One region of the Pectobacterium sp. HCp5_1 genome, then DNA from elsewhere that is predicted to be linked to it. Evidence: predicted binding sites of a transcription regulator. Region 1 holds the regulator's gene; each other region holds the start of a gene.
What was found. Region 1 encodes PurR, which represses purine synthesis genes. Its sites were predicted from a motif close to CANGCAAACGTTTGCNTG; they were not measured.

Region 1 (3,236 bases):
AGAAGAGCGCACTCAAGGGGAAAGCGGATAAAAATCCAGCGCCGACAGAAAAAGGAATGGCGCTAAGTGCAGCACATAAAAAACGCTATCAGCATGCCAAAACGACCGCAATGAATAAGTTGATGAGCCAGATAGGTAAGCCTTATCACTGGGGCGGTTCGTCTCCCTTTACCGGATTCGACTGTAGCGGACTGGTTTATTACGCCTACAAAGATGTCGTTAAGATCCAAATTCCACGCACCGCAAACGAAATGTATCACCTGCGTGACGCCGCTCCGATTAAAAAGAGCGAGCTGGAAAGTGGCGATCTGGTCTTCTTCCGCATCAATAATCGTGGCGCAGCCGATCACGTCGGGGTTTATCTGGGTGAAGGAAAATTTATTCAGTCGCCGCGTACAGGCTCAGATATTCGTATCAGCAAGCTGAGTGAAGATTATTGGCAGGAACACTACGTTGGCGCACGTCGCGTGGTGACACCGCAGACGATTCGTTAAGAGACAGGTTATATCTGGTATACCCTAAATAATTCGAGTTTCAGGAAGGCGGCAAGCGAAGGAATCCCGATGAACTTACTCAAGTAAGTGATTCGGGTGAGTGAACGAAGCCAACGCACATGCAACTTGAAATATGACGGGTATAAAGCGATTCAGACACGTTTTATGTAACATCAACGTGTCTGAATACCTAACCCGCCCAGAGGCACCGTTCGGTTAGTTCAGCACCGCAATAAAACTAAACGCGATGATCACAGCCAACGAGCCAACAGTTGTCAGCAAAGACATCTTCAGATCTGTATCCATGAATTACTCCTTATTAACGAACGAATTTTATCTGAAAGCTTCATCTGAAAAGACACCACCGTTCACAGCCAAACCCGTTTAGGTAGTAAAAGCCACAAATAATAGGGTTATTACGATTCTTTCATAATTGTAGCGAAAAATCTCGGACGAATGCATCACTAATAGTATAAATTAGCCCTTTCACTTTCATGATAAATCGGACACAATCCGCTGTTTATGAAAGCGCTGCGTATCAGTCGAAAAACGTCAACCCAGATCCCTTCGGTATAACATTCGGCATTCTCCTTCTGAAATCCTGTTTTTTAGCTTAGAAGAAGAACATTAAACGTAGGCAAACGATTAACAATATACTTACGTCTGTAACAGGTAAGTTCAGGAGTCATTTTTAGATGGCAACGATTAAAGATGTGGCAAAACGTGCTGGCGTTTCCACCACAACCGTATCGCACGTGATCAATAAAACACGTTTCGTCGCCGAAGAGACTAAGGCAGCCGTCAGGGCGGCAATTAAAGAATTGCACTATTCGCCCAGCGCCGTCGCCCGCAGCCTCAAAGTTAATCACACTAAATCTATCGGTTTGCTGGCCACATCCAGCGAAGCCCCCTATTTCGCCGAAATCATTGAAGCCGTTGAAAACAGCTGCTATGCCAAAGGCTACACGCTGGTGCTGTGTAATTCGCATAACGACATCGGCAAACAGCGCGCCTATCTTTCCATGCTGGCGCAAAAACGCGTCGATGGCCTGCTGGTAATGTGCGCTGAATACCCACCAGAGCTGTTGTCGATGTTGGAAGATTATCGCAGCATTCCGATGGTCGTGATGGACTGGGGACAGATGCACAGCGATTTTACCGATACGATTATCGATAACGCCTTTGAAGGCGGTTATATGGCAGGTCGCTACCTGATTGAACGCGGCCATCGGGATATCGGTGCCATCCCCGGCACTCAAGAACGCAACACCGGCAGCGGGCGCTACCTCGGCTTTTTGAAAGCATTGAAGGAAGCCGACATCACCGTACGCGACGAATGGGTAGTTCGGGGCGATTTCGAACCGGAATCCGGCTACAAAGCCATGCATCAGATCCTCGCACAGAAACAGCGTCCAACGGCCGTATTCTGCGGCGGCGATATTATGGCGATGGGGGCTATCTGTGCGGCTGACGAACTGGGTCTGCGTGTGCCGCAGGATATTTCGGTGATCGGTTATGACAACGTGCGCCACGCGCGTTTCTTTACGCCTGCGCTGACCACCATCCACCAGCCAAAGGAGCGTCTGGGTCAGTCCGCTTTCGCGATGCTGCTGGATCGCATTACCAGTAAGCGGGAAGATGCACACGTCATTGAAGTGCACCCGACGTTGATTGAACGCCGCTCGGTTGCAGACGGCCCTTACCTCGACTATCGCCGCTAGCCGCAGCCATTCTGTACAGACGATTTTCTTATTCCTACTGCTTCTCCTCTCTGCTTCAGCCAATTCTCTTGTATGCTGGTTGAAGCAGTTTTAAATTTAATACCGTGTTTCATTTTCTCTGGTGACAGCCGATACCTCGGCTGCGATAAGTGTTGTCCTGATGTGTTTTACGATACTTTTACATAAAGTTAAGGAGACATGATGGGTTTACCTTATACAGAAGAATGGGATCCTAATACCGCGCCCTGGTTCCACATCGTGCAAGACATGCTGGCCAGCGCGGATATCACCATCAACGGCACTCGCCCTTTTGACATCCGCGTGACCAACCCCAATTTCTTTAAACGCATCCTACGTGAGGGATCGCTGGGGCTGGGAGAAAGCTACATGGATGAATGGTGGGAGTGTGAACGGCTGGATATGTTTTCCCATCGCGTCCTGCGTGCGGGGTTGGATGCCAGGCTGCCCCGCCGTCTGCACGACCTGACGCGCGTCGCCCTCTCCCGCGTCACAAATTTACAATCCCGCCAACGTGCTCAGGTTGTCGGTAAAGCGCATTACGATTTAGGTAACGACCTCTTTACCCTGATGCTGGATCCCTATATGCAATACTCCTGCGCCTATTGGAAACAGGCACAGACGCTGGAACAGGCGCAGGAAGATAAACTCGCCATGATCTGCGAAAAGCTCCAGTTAACATCAGGGATGACGCTGCTGGATATCGGCTGTGGCTGGGGCGGACTGGCCGAATTCGCGGCACGCCACTACGGCGTTTCAGTGTACGGCATCACTATTTCCAGAGAACAACAGGTGCTGGCGCAGCGACGTTGTCAGGATCTGAACGTCACCATTGAACTACAGGATTACCGCGATCTCGATCGGCAATTCGATCGCGTGGTGTCAGTTGGTATGTTTGAACACGTCGGGCCACGCAACTATGACAATTATTTCCGCGTCGTGCGGCGTAATCTAAAACCCGATGGACTGTTTCTGCTACATACCATCGGGGCCAATAAGACCA
Region 2 (3,236 bases), on a different contig from region 1:
GGCGAATCTGGATGTCGTCATTCTTGAAGTAGGACTAGGCGGGCGTCTGGATGCCACCAATATTGTGGATGCGGATGTATCCGTGGTCACCAGTATTGCTATCGACCATACCGATTGGTTAGGTAACGATCGGGAAAGCATTGGCCGCGAGAAAGCCGGGATATTCCGACAGGGTAGACCTGCCGTTGTTGGTGAACCGGATATGCCGGGAACGATTGCCGACGTTGCCGCTGAGAAAGGCGCGCAGCTGCACCGCCGTGGTCGCGACTGGGAGTATTCAATGCAGCGTGAGACGTGGAGCTGGCAGGATAAACAGCGCGAGCTGTCACGGCTACCGTTACCCAACGTCCCGTTGGCTAATGCCGCCACGGCACTAGCTGCATTGCACTATTCTTCACTCAACGTGAGTGAAGAGGCGATTCGACAAGGTTTGCAGCACGCCGCATTACCCGGCCGTTTTCAGACCGTGCAGGCGTCACCGCGTTTGATTCTTGATGTTGCACACAATCCTCACGCGGCGGCATATCTGGCAAACCGTTTGGCTGAGTTGCCGAAAACCGGAAAAGTGCGAGCCGTCATCGGCATGCTGTCGGATAAAGACATTGCCGGTACGCTGGCTCACTTAACGCCGTTGGTGGATGCGTGGTATTGCGCTCCGCTGGAGGGGCCGCGTGGTGCCACGGCGCAGCAAATTGCCGAGCACCTGACGCGCAGCCAATCGTTCCCCGATGTCGTAACTGCCTGGAAGCAAGCCATGTCCGAGGCGACGGAGCAGGATATCGTCATTGTGTGTGGATCTTTTCATACGGTAGCGCATGTGATGGAAGCGCTGGATGAGGAGAAGGCGAATGGCGAGTAAATTTCAGAATCGACTGGTCGGTACGGTTATTTTGGTCGCGCTGGGCGTGATCGTTTTACCCGGCCTGCTGGACGGCAAGAAAAAGCACTACGAAGACGAGTTTGCGTCGATTCCGCTGATCCCTAAGCCGGGTGACAGCAATGAGATGGAAGCGCTGCCTGCGCTGAACCCGTCGCTGCCGAGTCAACCGCCGGAAGGGGCGGAGGAGGCGATGCAAAACAGCGCGGAAGCCGAAGCCGTTGAAGCGAGATCGTCTGCGTCATCTGCAACTACGCCATCTACAACGACAGCACCTGAAACCACGACGCAGACGCCGCCATCGTCCCATTCTGGCACGAATACGCCAGCCATGACGGCACCGCCAGTGGTGGTTGAGCGTCCGCCGGTTCAGACGCCAGCGCCAGTGATGCCGAAGCCTCAGCCAAAGCCTGAGGTGAAGCCTGAAGTGAAACCGAAGCCAGAGCCTAAACCGGAACCCAAACCGGAAGTGAAGCCTGAAACGCAGCCGACGCAGCAAGCGCCTGTCGGACAGGCCTATATTGTGCAGCTTGGTGCGCTGAAAAACGCGGATAAGGTGAATGAAATTGTCGCCAAGCTTCGTCTCTCTGGTTACCGCGCGTATACCGTGCCATCAACGCCGGTTTCAGGCGAAATCACCCGCATTTACGTGGGGCCGGATGCGTCGAAGCAGAAGCTAGAGTCTTCACTGGGTGAGCTGAAACAGCTCAGCGGGCTAAGTGGGCAGGTGCGAGCACATTCCGTTCGTTAAGGTCGTCGAGCGTGATGATGACGTGATGGCTGGCTCGCAGCCGGTCACGTAAATAAGCAAAAGCAGGCAGCGGGGATGAGGTTCGCATCAGTGATACTTCGCCCCGCATCTGTTTTAAGATGCTTGCTGTGAGTTTTGAGATGCCGAGAGTGAATAGAATCAGGCATGACGTATTGTCGGTTTTTTCGCCTGATTATCTATCGATGAAATCGGCGGAAATACGCTACGCAAACGTTTTCTTTTTCTGTTAGAATGCGCCGCGAACAGGATGACGTAGCGGCTTATCGGTAGCATCGTTCATTATTAGGATAGTTCATGGTTTGGGTTGATTACGTCATTATTGGCATCATCGGATTTTCGGCTTTGGTTAGCCTGATCCGGGGGTTTGTTCGCGAAGCGCTGTCGTTAGTAACCTGGGGATGTGCTTTTTTTGTTGCCAGTCATTACTACGCTTACCTCGCGGTCTACTTCACCCGTTTTGATGATGAGCTGGTGCGTAACGGCATTGCGATTGCCATTCTGTTTATTGCAACGTTGATTGTGGGAGCTATCGTCAACTATGTGATTAGTTCACTGGTTGAACGTACCGGATTATCCGGCACCGATCGCGTTCTGGGCATCTGTTTTGGTGCGCTGCGCGGGGTGCTGATCGTTTCCGCACTGCTATTCTTTCTGGATACGTTCACCGGTTTTTCACAAAGTGATGACTGGAAGCAGTCCCAGTTAATCCCGCAGTTCAGTTATATTATCAGGTGGTTTTTTGACTACCTGCAAAGCACGTCAAGTTTCTTGCCGCAGCATTTACCGCTGCGGTAGCGCTGATGAGGAAAAGACACCATGTGCGGTATTGTCGGTATCGCCGGTTTTACACCGGTCAACCAGTCGATTTATGACGCGTTAACGGTGTTGCAACACCGTGGGCAGGATGCTGCGGGTATTGTGACCATCGATGCCTTTAATTGTTTTCGCCTGCGTAAGGCCAATGGCCTGGTGAAAGATGTGTTTGAAGCGCGGCACATGCAGCGCCTACAGGGAAACATGGGGCTTGGTCATGTGCGTTATCCGACCGCAGGTAGTTCCAGCGCCTCGGAAGCACAGCCTTTCTATGTGAACTCTCCGTTCGGTATCACGCTGGCTCACAACGGTAACCTGACTAACGCTCACGAACTGCGTAAAAAGCTGTTCGAGCAGGAGCGTCGCCACGTTAACACCACGTCTGATTCTGAAATTCTGCTGAATATTTTCGCCAGAGAGCTGGACCGTTTCCAACACTATCCGCTGGAAGCCGATAATATTTTTGCGGCCGTTGCCGCAACGCACCAGCAAATTCGCGGTGCCTATGCCTGTGTTGGCATGATTATCGGTCACGGTATGGTCGCTTTCCGCGATCCTAATGGGATTCGTCCTCTGGTGATTGGTAAGCGCGATCTGGAAGATGGCCGCAGCGAGTATATGGTGGCGTCAGAAAGTGTCGCACTGGATACGCTGGGCTTTGAATTTTTACGCGATGTGGCGCCGGGAGAAGCGATCTACATTACGGAAAAAGGGCAGCTGTTTACCCGCCAGTGCGCAGAGAATCCAAAGAGCAATCCGTGCCTGTTCGAATAT
Region 3 (3,236 bases), on a different contig from region 1:
GTGTCGTCACTGAATACAGGCACTTTCGCTTGCAGAATCAGTGGGCCGCCATCCAGTTCATCGGTGACGAAATGGACGGATGTCCCATGTTCCCGGTCGCCATTTTCCAGCGCCTTGCGGTGTGTATGCAGGCCAGGATATTTGGGCAGCAGGGAAGGGTGAATGTTCAGCATTTTGCCGGTAAACTGGGCAACAAATTCCGGGCTAAGAATCCGCATGTAACCTGCCAGAACCACCAGCGCCGGCTCATATTGCTCAATTTCATTTGCCAGTGCGGCATCAAATGCGGCGCGGTCGGCAAAATCTTCAGGGTTCAGGACGCACGTAGGAATGTCCGCATCCTGTGCGCGTTCTAGCCCGTAAGCCTCCGCATTATTGCTGAATACGGCGACGATTTTTCCTTTAAGGCGTGCGTTCTTACAGGCGTCAATCAACGCCTGTAAGTTGCTTCCATGACCTGAAATCAGCACAACGATGTTTTTCATCAGTTAATAACCACTGCGTCTCCGGCATCGGTTTGAGTAATGACGCCGATTTTCCATGCGTTTTCGCCGCTGCTGTTGAGTAATGCAACGGCCTCGTCTGCCTGTTCGGCTGGCAGTGCGATGATCATACCAACACCGCAGTTGAAAGTACGATACATTTCGTGGCGGCTGACATTACCGGCCTGTTGCAGCCAGTTGAAAACGGCAGGCCATTGCCAGCTGGATTCGTCGATCGTCGCCTGCATGCCTTCTGGCAGTACGCGCGGGATATTTTCCCAGAAGCCGCCGCCAGTCAGGTGAGAAATGGCGTGGACATCGACTTTCTCAATCAGGGACAGTATAGATTTCACGTAGATTTTGGTCGGGGCCAGCAGGTGATCGGCCAGTGATTTGCCTTCCAGCTCGAACTGCTCTGGATCGGTCTTGCTGACTTCGAGCACTTTGCGCACCAGCGAATAGCCGTTTGAGTGCGGGCCGCTGGAAGCGAGGGCAACCAGAACATCGCCGTTCTGCACTTTGCTGCCGTCAATAATTTCTGATTTTTCTACGACACCGACGCAGAAGCCGGCAACGTCGTAGTCTTCACCGTGATACATACCCGGCATTTCGGCGGTTTCGCCACCGACCAGCGCACAGCCTGATTGCTTACAGCCTTCCGCGATACCGGTAATCACACTGGCAGCGGTGTCAACATCCAACTTGCCCGTGGCGTAATAGTCGAGGAAGAACAGTGGCTCGGCGCCCTGAACGACGAGATCGTTCACGCACATTGCAACCAGATCGATACCAATCGTATCGTGGCGTTTCAGGTCCATCGCCAGGCGCAGTTTGGTGCCGACTCCGTCAGTGCCGGAAACCAGAATCGGTTCGCGGTATTTTTGCGGTAAGGCGCACAAGGCACCGAAACCACCCAATCCACCCATAACTTCTGGGCGACGGGTCTGTTTCACTACACCTTTGATACGGTCGACCAATGCATTGCCTGCATCGATATCCACGCCTGCGTCTTTATAGCTGAGAGAGGTTTTGTCGGTCACTGCTGAGTCCCCACGAAGGTTACGGGTCGTATTCAGAAAACACGGTATTTAGAAAACATACTGTGGTAAAAATAATGCGCGCTAATTCTAACAGTGTAGGCAATCGTTTGCGAGTGATGAGTCATCGGCTGGCTATTTTTCGTTAATGGCGACAATTTCTCTTCTCGGTTGATCTGGATCAGGCTGAATCATATGGCGCTAAGTAAAAAAGGCGGTATAATCCCGCGATTTTTTTTACGACGGGCTCTTGTGCCCGCCGCCCTGCGGGCCGCCGCAAGCGGTGTTTAAAAACGCGTTTGGCGTTTTTGTCCGTCCACTAGCCGATGGGGAGATAATGATGAAGATCGTCGAGGTGAAACACCCACTCGTCAAACACAAACTGGGTTTGATGCGTGAGAACGATATTAGCACGAAGCGTTTTCGTGAGCTGGCTTCCGAAGTAGGAAGTTTGCTGACTTACGAAGCGACGGCTGACCTGGCAACCGAAAAAGTCACCATTGATGGCTGGTGCGGTCCGGTTGAAGTCGATCAGATCAAAGGCAAGAAAATTACCGTCGTACCGATTCTGCGTGCAGGGTTGGGGATGATGGAAGGCGTGCTGGAAAATGTCCCTAGCGCGCGTATCAGCGTTGTCGGCATCTACCGTGATGAAGAGACGCTGGAGCCTGTTCCTTATTTCCAGAAGCTGGTTTCCAATATCGAAGAGCGCATGGCGCTTGTAGTTGACCCTATGCTGGCAACCGGCGGTTCAATGATCGCGACGATCGATCTGCTGAAAAAAGCGGGTTGTCACAGCATTAAGGTGCTGGTGTTGGTTGCCGCTCCAGAAGGGATTGCCGCACTGGAAAAAGCCCATCCAGATGTCGAGCTTTACACGGCATCCATCGATAAAGGCCTCAACGAGCAGGGTTACATCATGCCGGGCCTGGGTGATGCGGGCGATAAAATATTTGGTACGAAATAACAGGTAAGCCGACTTATAGTCGGCTTTTTTTTGGCGCAAGGATACCCGTCATACTTCAAGCTGCTTGTGCGTTGGCCGCCCTTACTCACTCCAGTCACTTACTTGTGTAAGCTCCTGGAGATTCGTGCGGTTGCCGCGTTACAAGGCCATAAATGGGCCTTGCCCTAAAGGGTCAACGCAGAGCGTTGTTCAAAACGTTAACGTTTTGTCACGCAACTCGAATTATTTAGGGTATCGGTATTGCCTATGGTGCGCCACGGCCTGTGTTACGTCACACGCGGTTCTTTTATACATCAGCAGTCAACATGTTCCTGCTTCACTACGGTGAGGCGGGGTAAGTCTGGCTGTGATAATAAGTGCGGGTCTACCTGCACACATAAATAGCAACACTAGATAACAACACTACAGAGGATATTGAAGATGACTCGTCGCGCCATCGGGGTAAGTGAACGACCACCCTTGTTACAAACCATCCCGTTGAGTTTCCAGCATCTGTTCGCGATGTTTGGCGCTACCGTTCTGGTACCCATTCTGTTCAAGATCAATCCGGCAACCGTACTGTTATTCAACGGTGTGGGGACGCTGCTTTATTTATTCATTTGTAAGGGCAAAATCCCAGCGTATTTGGGGTCGAGCTTCGCGTTTATTTCCCCGGTTTTACTGCTGTTGCCGCTGGGGTATGAAGTTGCACTGGGTGGCTTCATTATGTGCGGCGTGTTGTTCTGTCTGGTGGCGCTGATTGTTAAGAAA
Region 4 (3,236 bases), on a different contig from region 1:
TCAGCTCAATCAGCGTAAATCCTTGTTGTGTTGTCATGTTGATTTCCCTGTTGTTGCATATAAATTTTGTGGCGTATAAATGTTGCGGTACATAAATCCATACGGATGGCGGCAGCATAGAAAAGGGAGCGAAGGCTGACGAGCAGGGAAATGTGAAACAGGAAAGCGCCACGACATGTTTTTAGCGATTTGCAGAGGATTGAAAATTTTTTGCGAGCAGAGACGCAATTTTCACGCTGTCGGGACAGCAAGTCCGCGCGGGATTTGTCGTTTGTGTTGTTACGGTGGTGTGCGAGAGGATGAGATGTCGAGAGGTGAACGAGGTGCGAAATAGCACCTCGCCGATAGAAATAGAAGAGCGGTTAGACGAAGCGCATGGATAAATCCAGTGCCTGTACGTGCTTGGTTAACGCCCCCACGGAGATATAGTCTACGCCCGTTTCCGCATAGCCACGCAGCGTGTCGAGGGTGACATTACCGGATATCTCCAGCAGCGCGCTGCCTTGCGTAGTGTTAACGGCTTCCCGGATGTTATCCAGACTGAAATTATCCAGCATGATGATATCGGCGCCCGCTTCCAGCGCTTGCTGTAATTCGTTCAGTGATTCGACCTCAACTTCTACCGGAACATCGCTGCGCAGAGACTGTGCTTTTTCTACCGCATTTTTGATTGAACCCGCGGCGATAATATGGTTTTCCTTGATCAGGAAGGCATCGGATAGGCCAAGTCGATGGTTGTCTCCGCCACCGCATGATACGGCGTATTTCAGCGCGGTTCTCAGCCCAGGCAGCGTCTTGCGTGTATCCAGCAGTCGAGTACGTGTTCCCTGTAATACGGCAACATAGCGGCTGACTTCAGTGGCGACGCCGGACAGCGTTTGCAGGAAATTCAGCGCCGTGCGTTCACCTGTCAGGAGCTGTTTGGCTGGGCCTGTGATGTCACACAGCGTTTGGTTGGGCGTGATAGCGTCGCCATCGGCAACGTGCCAGACGATCGTTGTTGTATTGCCTAATTGAGAAAAGACTTCCTCAAGCCAGCGTGTGCCGCAGAATATACCTGCTTCACGCGTGATAATGCGTGCGCTGGCGGTCTCGTTGTCGGGGAGCAGAAGCGCGGTAATATCTTGATTAGCATCGACGATGCCACCTAAATCTTCACGCAAGGCCAGTTGCACGCTGGCGGGGATATCTTGTGCAATACGAGCGAGCAAGGCTTGTTGGCGTTGTTCCTGACTGTAGCGACGCGTTGACATGACAAAACTCCGAAGGGGGATTCGGAGGTCTATGCTACCTTGTTTATATCAGGACATCCAGAATGAATACTTATTACAATTCAATCTGTTACTGTTATGAGTCTTCCGGCGAACATCCGTGGTCGCCGGAAAGAGGAAGCGATTTTAGAAGTTGTAACCGACGACCAGATAGTAGCCCCAGCCGGTAGATTTCACTTCAAACGGGCCTTTGCCGAAATTGAGTTCTGCGCCATCAGCCCATTGGCCGCCGTTGTGGAAATAACGCGCGACGAAAGAGTAGTGCCAGTGGTCGTAGCCCAGCGCCAAAATATGGCTGGAGGCAATGGAATTGTTGGTGCGGCTTGAGTTCGATTTATCACGCAGTTCTGAGCCAAAATCGAAATTGGTGAAGCTGATATACGAGACGTTGCCGCCCAGCATCGAACCCAGTGGGTAAGAGTATTTCACTTTTACACGGTAGCCGTCCCACTCGTTTTCGTTAGCGGCGCCGTAGTTCTGCCATTGGTATTTTGCATAGCCGTTCACTGACAGAGACAGGTCGGTGCCGGTATCAATATCGGTGCCTAAGCCCATGTACCAGGTACTCTGGCGTGAACCGCTGTTGCGACCCTGATCGTAAATAACGTTATTGGCGATGTACCACTCTTTAAACGGACCAAAGCTCAGATCAGCGCCCGTCAGTTTATCAATTGAGAAGCGTGGTTCGATCTCGACAAACAGCGGAGAGCCTTTGTCCCAAATGCCACGGCTGTCGGGATCGCCACCAAAAAACTTAGGCGCATCGGCGTAGCCGTAGAAATCGAACCAGTCTTTACGCGCAAAGGCTTCGTATTCCAGGTAAGTCGTGCTGTTCAGTTGCGGTCCGAAACGCGTGTGGGCGCTCCCGACGACGTTAATGCTCTGGTGCCACCAGTCGGACAGGTATTCGGCTTTATTGCTGTCGGCAAGAGCAGGCATTGAGCATGACAGTGCGAGTAAAGCGCCTGCGGCGAAAGTTTTTTTCATGTTAAGTACCATAGTGTTAGACGTTATTTACGTCGTACGTAAGACCGCAAAATAAGTTTTGGTAATATCTAAAAAAATCAGAAGATAATTTTGTCATGCATTTTAAGTAAAAATAGACGCAATGCACGAAAACGATTGCCTTTTATTGTGCTATTACATTTGTAATGTGATTTTAATCACATAATGGTGTTAGGAATTTCACCTTACTAAAAAACGTATCGGGATTGTGTTCAGGCAGGAAAACGACGGGAATATCACAAAACAAACGGTAAAACCTATTGATACCCAGTTGAATAGATAGCATGGCGTGAAACATGGTATCTTGGATACAAGGACTTTTGGCTACAATGGTTTTTACACTGACGTTGTTTTTACTCCTGAAATTGAGTTTTCGCCTGATTCAGCCGGCAAACGATACGATGCGAGGTTATCGCCGATGCTTTTGGAAAATGGCTGGTTATCCGACATTACACACACGCCTTCACCGCATTATGATGGCCGCCCGAATGATGAGGTGCCTTCCCTACTGGTGATCCACAATATTAGTCTGCCGCCTGGCGAGTTTGGCGGTCCGTATATTGATCAACTGTTTACGGCGACGTTGGATCCCACTGCGCATCCTTATTTCGCCGATATTTCCCATTTACGCGTCGCGGCACACTGCCTGATTCGCCGCGATGGGCAAATCACCCAGTATGTGCCTTTCGATCAGCGCGCCTGGCATGCGGGTGTTTCGGTGTTTGAAGGTCGGGAACGCTGTAATGATTTCTCTATTGGCATTGAGCTGGAAGGGACGGATACGCTGCCTTTTACCGCGCAGCAGTATCACTCGCTGGTGGCGATTACACGCCTGCTAATGCAGGCCTATCCTATTACGCTATCGCGAATTACCGGACACAGCGACATCGCACCGGGCCGTAAAACCGACCCCGGACCGGCATTTGACTGGGACGGCTATCATCGTCTGCTACAAGAAAA

Region 2: a site for PurR is predicted at 1,853-1,870, ahead of cvpA (colicin V production protein). Genes of this name have one in related genera too.
Region 3: a site for PurR is predicted at 1,619-1,636, ahead of purM (phosphoribosylformylglycinamidine cyclo-ligase). Genes of this name have one in related genera too.
Region 4: a site for PurR is predicted at 2,383-2,400, ahead of Q3A88_RS03590 (nucleoside-specific channel-forming protein Tsx). Genes of this name have one in related genera too.

What each region holds. Positions count from the first base shown of each region.
Region 1 is NZ_JAUMIO010000004.1:209,784-213,019, reverse strand. Features, by position in the region: gene Q3A88_RS05120 (C40 family peptidase) at 1-494, shown strand, start outside; gene Q3A88_RS05115 (YnhF family membrane protein) at 711-800, opposite strand; gene purR (HTH-type transcriptional repressor PurR) at 1,190-2,215, shown strand; gene cfa (cyclopropane fatty acyl phospholipid synthase) at 2,417-3,236, shown strand, end outside.
Region 2 is NZ_JAUMIO010000002.1:106,919-110,154, reverse strand. Features, by position in the region: gene folC (bifunctional tetrahydrofolate synthase/dihydrofolate synthase) at 1-859, shown strand, start outside; gene dedD (cell division protein DedD) at 849-1,628, shown strand; gene cvpA (colicin V production protein) at 1,944-2,444, shown strand; gene purF (amidophosphoribosyltransferase) at 2,466-3,236, shown strand, end outside.
Region 3 is NZ_JAUMIO010000005.1:110,818-114,053, reverse strand. Features, by position in the region: gene purN (phosphoribosylglycinamide formyltransferase) at 1-485, opposite strand, end outside; gene purM (phosphoribosylformylglycinamidine cyclo-ligase) at 485-1,522, opposite strand; gene upp (uracil phosphoribosyltransferase) at 1,860-2,486, shown strand; gene uraA (uracil permease) at 2,907-3,236, shown strand, end outside.
Region 4 is NZ_JAUMIO010000003.1:168,042-171,277, forward strand. Features, by position in the region: gene ppdD (prepilin peptidase-dependent pilin) at 1-37, opposite strand, end outside; gene nadC (carboxylating nicotinate-nucleotide diphosphorylase) at 363-1,253, opposite strand; gene Q3A88_RS03590 (nucleoside-specific channel-forming protein Tsx) at 1,398-2,258, opposite strand; gene ampD (1,6-anhydro-N-acetylmuramyl-L-alanine amidase AmpD) at 2,695-3,236, shown strand, end outside.